DNA from 2 places in the Fodinicola acaciae genome. Region 1 is predicted to be linked to the other one. Evidence: riboswitches for the same ligand, from Rfam matches in the RefSeq annotation. Region 1 holds a riboswitch; the other holds the start of a gene.

Region 1 (2,181 bases):
GGCCGGAGCTGGCCGAAGCAGGTGCCGGCCTGCTCCGGACTCGCGACCAGTACGACCCGGTCGGCGCCGCGCCGCAGCCGTGGCGGGTCGACGGTCAGCGTGGCCGAGCGCAGCGTGACGCCGCTGGTCGCCGGCTGGTTGTAGAAGACGAAGTCGGCGTCGCCGGTGACCCGGCCGTCGCGGCCGAGGACCAGGCCGGACAGGTCGTACGGCCCGGTCACCGTGATCGACACCGGGCCCTGCGGGAGGACCAGGTTCGCGCCGGCGACCAGGTCCGTGACGGTCGTGCTCACGTCACGTACAACTGTCCGCTGCCGGTCAACCGTTCCTGGCCAACCTGTGAAACCGATAAGAACAGCGCCACGCCGTCGGGGGCCGGCGTGGCGCTGTCCGTTCGGTGGTCAGCCGCGAGCGGCGCCGGCGAACGGCATGATGTCGATGTTGCTGATCTTGACGCTCTCACCCGGCTGCGGCGCGTGGATCACCTGCTTGTTGCTGATGGCGATGCCGACGTGCTCGAAGTCGTAGAAGAAGACCAGGTCACCGGCCTGCACCTGGGACCGCGAGACGTGCTTGAGCGCGGCGTACTGCATGTGCGCCGAGTGGTCCAGGCTGATGCCTTCCTGCTGGTAGGCCATCATGGTCAGGCCGGAGCAGTCCCAGCTGTCCGGACCGGCCGCGCCGAACACGTACGGCTCACCCAGCTGCGCGAAGGCGAACCGCACCTCCGGCGACGAGCCGGGCGGCGCGACCGCGTGCGTGGTGCCCTCGTCGTAGTTGGGCGACAGCTTCGCCTGCAGCGCCATCAGCGGCTGGAGCTGCGCGTTGAAGCTCTGCTTGCTGGCCGCCAGGGTGGTGACCAGGTTGGTCGCCGAGGTGGACAGCGCCTGCAGCTTGGCGTTCTGCGCGTCCAGCGCCTTCTTCGCCGCCCGCAGCTGCAGCAGCGGTGCCGCGGCCTTGGCGGTCAGCGCGTCCAGCGTGGTCATCTGCTGCAGGAACTGGTCGGCGGAGCCGCTGGTCATCATCGAGGTCATCATGCTCATGTCGCCGCCCTTGTACGCGCTGACCGCGTACGAGCCGGCCTGCTGCTGCAGGATGGCGATCTGGGCCTGGGTGGCGGCCAGCTGCTTGCCGAGCGTGGCCTGCTGCGCCTTGACCTTGGTGAGCTGGACGTTGGCGGTGTTGTACTGCTCGTTGGCGGTGTTCAGCTTCTGGGTGAGCGCCTGGATCTGCGCGTTCACCTGGCCGATGTCCGGCTGGGTCGGTGCCGCCGACGCCGGGGTGGTGGACACCAGGCTGGCCAGCAGTGAAGCCGTGACGATGGGGATGAAAAGGGCATGCTTGCGCCTACTCAGCGCGCGAGCGCGAGTCACTCTCGCGTAACTCCTTCTTCCACGCTCACCGCCTACCGAGTTAGCTGACGGATTCGGGCGGGGAAGAAAGTTGTCGCCCTACCGCGGCAAGCCGCGGATTCACCCCAGAAAACACGGGTCCCCGGTTCGGTACGCATACCGATTCGGCGGCGTTTGCCGATGGTGTCGGGTGACACCTGCGAATCGACAAACCGATGCGACCCTACTCGGTGTCGCCTCACCTGTCGTATCGCGGGATCGGATCGACGTGTTACGCACCACGCATGGTTGACCTTTTTTGGCTGGTGGGAAGGGGAGTACGTCCGGAATGACCGGACCAGAGGTCAATTTCTCCTTAACGAAACCTTATCTGTGTGCCGGCATAATGTCGGAGAATTCACAGTGGCTGGTGCGTAAGGAAAAACCCGCGACCGAAGGCGGTCATGCGACCCACGTATCACCAATTCTCTGCTATTGAGTGACCGGCGTCTCCCAGTCCAATTGCAGCTCGCTCAGCCAGTCGCCGCCGGTCGGCCGGCTCGCCGGCCGGCCGCTCATGGTGGCCGCGACCTCGACGACCAACTCCACGCGCGGACGGCGTAGTCGCTCGTACGTGCTGAACGCGCGCTCGGCGTCGGGAATGTCACGCAGGCATTTCGCCAGTACGATCGCGTCCTCGGCGGCCATCGACGCGCCTTGCGCGGCGGACGGTGACGCGGCGTGCGCGGCGTCGCCGGCGATCGTCATCCGGCCGTTGTGCCACTTCGGCACCGACGGGATGTCGTAGTTGTTGCGGCCGGCGATCTCGTCGGTCGCCGCGACGATGTCG
Region 2 (2,181 bases), on a different contig from region 1:
TCTTCGGACGTCCCCGACCGTACGTAACAGGGGCACGATCCAAAAAATGGATCGTGCCCCATGTTGAGACGCCGCAGGGTGTCGGATGGTTGCCAGCAATTTTCTGGCAACCATCCGCGGTCACTACGTGACGATGCGTCGCACCACGTAGTTGTTGCTCCAGATCTTGTGCTTCGCGGTCGGCTTGCCGTAGGTAGAGGCGTCCCACATCTCGTTGCCGCCGGCGTAGATCGCCGCGTGGTAGTACGAGCCCGGCTTGCCGAACAGCATCAGGTCACCCGGCTTCATCTGGCTGCGGCTCACCGCGGTGCCGTAGTGCGACTGTGAGGTCGCGCTGTGCGGCAGCCGCTTGCCGAACTTGCCGTAGATGAACAGTGTGTAACCGGAGCAGTCGAACGAGTTCGGGCCGGCGGCGCCGTAGCGGTATGGCTTGCCTCGGTACTGGTAGGCCATCTGCACGACCTGCTGGCCCTTGTTCTGCACGTAGATCGGCACGCCGCTGGACATGCCGCCGGCGTATGCGGTGCCGTCGGCGCACTTGGTCGGCGCCTCCGAGCTCGGCGTGGTGTCGCTCGGCGAGGAACTCGGGTCGGAGCTCGGGTCAGCGGTGGCGTCGGCCGGCTGGCTGGAGGAGTCGGCGGCCGGCTTGCGCTCCGGCAGCTTGCTGTCGCCGGTCTTCTGCGCGCCACCCTGCTGGGCCGGCTGCTGGGCGGACTGGCCGGCGGGCTGCTGCGTGCAGCCGCCACCGATGGTGGCGCCGCTCGCCGAGATCGCGTAGTAGTTCGAGCTGCCGGGCCGCAGCGTGAAGGTGACCACGCCGTTGCTGTCGGTCCGCGAGCTGCCGAACGAGGCGTAGTGGCCCTTGCCGTCCAACCGGGAGATGGTCACCGGCACGTTGCCGGCCGGCTGGCCCTGCGGGGTCTTGACGGTGCCGCGCAGGTAGGCGGTGCCGCCCGGCGGGATCGACTGCGGGCTGTTGTAGCGGGCCAGCGTCACCTTGAGCGACTCGGCCGCGAAGACGGTGGGGGCCGCGAGAACGCCGGCCGCGATGATGCCGGCACCGGCCACACCGAGCGTTGCGGTGAGCCACTTGTTCTTCAGCGGACGCGGGAGACTACGGCGGTGTGTGCGCACCGTATGCAAAAGCGGTCCTTCCGGCACGCCTGCGAGGTGAGCTGTCGGGTTCGGGAGGGAAGGCGGCCCCGGCCACTCGGGAGTGGCTTCACCCCAAGGATTTCTCGACCGGAACGTTTAGCCGGCCGGAAATCCGGGAAACACGTGGTTCCCCCGCTCCTGTCCGACTCATCCAATGCTCGTACCTGCACCTGGAGGGCGGGGACAGGACTCGGCGTGCCGTCGCTCCAGGCGGGTGAGCGGGTTGCTCACCTGTGCCCCAAGCATCTTGGGTCATCGTGATCGTATTCGCAGGCGGAGTGAGAACTGTTACAACCCCGCCGTGTCGCGCCGATTTCTTTTGTCCTAATATGTCGGCTCTCTGTGTCTGATTTGCGAACACGATTCCACCGTGGCGTGCCTCACATTTGACCGCCGAATCACGAATATGCGCGCGGTGCTGCCGAATGACGCGCGGCTGGATAGGCTCCGTCCGACTTTCATGCTTCGGGCTTAGGGGGACGCGCTGATGGCGGAGAACGACGTTGCGGAGAAGGTGAAGCAGGGGTACGCGTTCGCCGGCGCCGCGATCGAGCTCGGTGCGCTGGTCGGTGACGGCGGTGCCGTCGTTCCGGACGCGAAGGTGCGCATCCCGCTGTCGATGGTCAACCGGCACGGCCTGGTGGCCGGGGCGACCGGCACTGGCAAGACCAAGACCCTGCAGATGATGGCCGAGCAGCTGTCCGCCAACGGCGTGCCGGTGTTCCTGGCCGACGTGAAGGGTGACCTGTCCGGCATCGTGGCCCCCGGCGCCGAGTCCGAGAAGAGCAAGGCGCGTGCCGGTGAGGTCGGTCAGCAGTGGGTCGCGACCGGCTGTCCGGCCGAGTTCCTGGCGCTCGGCGGTCACGGCAAAGGCGTACCGGTGCGCGCGACCGTCACCTCGTTCGGTCCGACGCTGCTGGCCAAGGTGCTCGGCCTCAACGACGTGCAGGAGTCCTCGCTGGGCCTGGTCTTCCACTTCGCGGACCAGAACGGCCTGCCGCTGCTGGACCTCAAGGACCTTCGCGC

The links. A riboswitch is a leader RNA that binds a small molecule or an ion and turns the genes downstream of it on or off. The one in region 1 is predicted to bind cyclic di-AMP.
Region 2: it holds a riboswitch for cyclic di-AMP, as region 1 does, so the genes downstream of both, GNX95_RS38095 (NlpC/P60 family protein) here and GNX95_RS16225 (C40 family peptidase) in region 1, are expected to answer to the same signal.

Annotation. Positions count from the first base shown of each region.
Region 1 is NZ_WOTN01000002.1:203,091-205,271, forward strand. Features, by position in the region: gene GNX95_RS16220 (CAP domain-containing protein) at 1-293, opposite strand, end outside; gene GNX95_RS16225 (C40 family peptidase) at 402-1,373, opposite strand; cyclic di-AMP (ydaO/yuaA leader) riboswitch at 1,389-1,532, opposite strand; gene GNX95_RS16230 (FAD-dependent monooxygenase) at 1,824-2,181, opposite strand, start outside.
Region 2 is NZ_WOTN01000004.1:563,353-565,533, reverse strand. Features, by position in the region: gene GNX95_RS38095 (NlpC/P60 family protein) at 124-1,134, opposite strand; cyclic di-AMP (ydaO/yuaA leader) riboswitch at 1,147-1,318, opposite strand; gene GNX95_RS38090 (helicase HerA-like domain-containing protein) at 1,643-2,181, shown strand, end outside.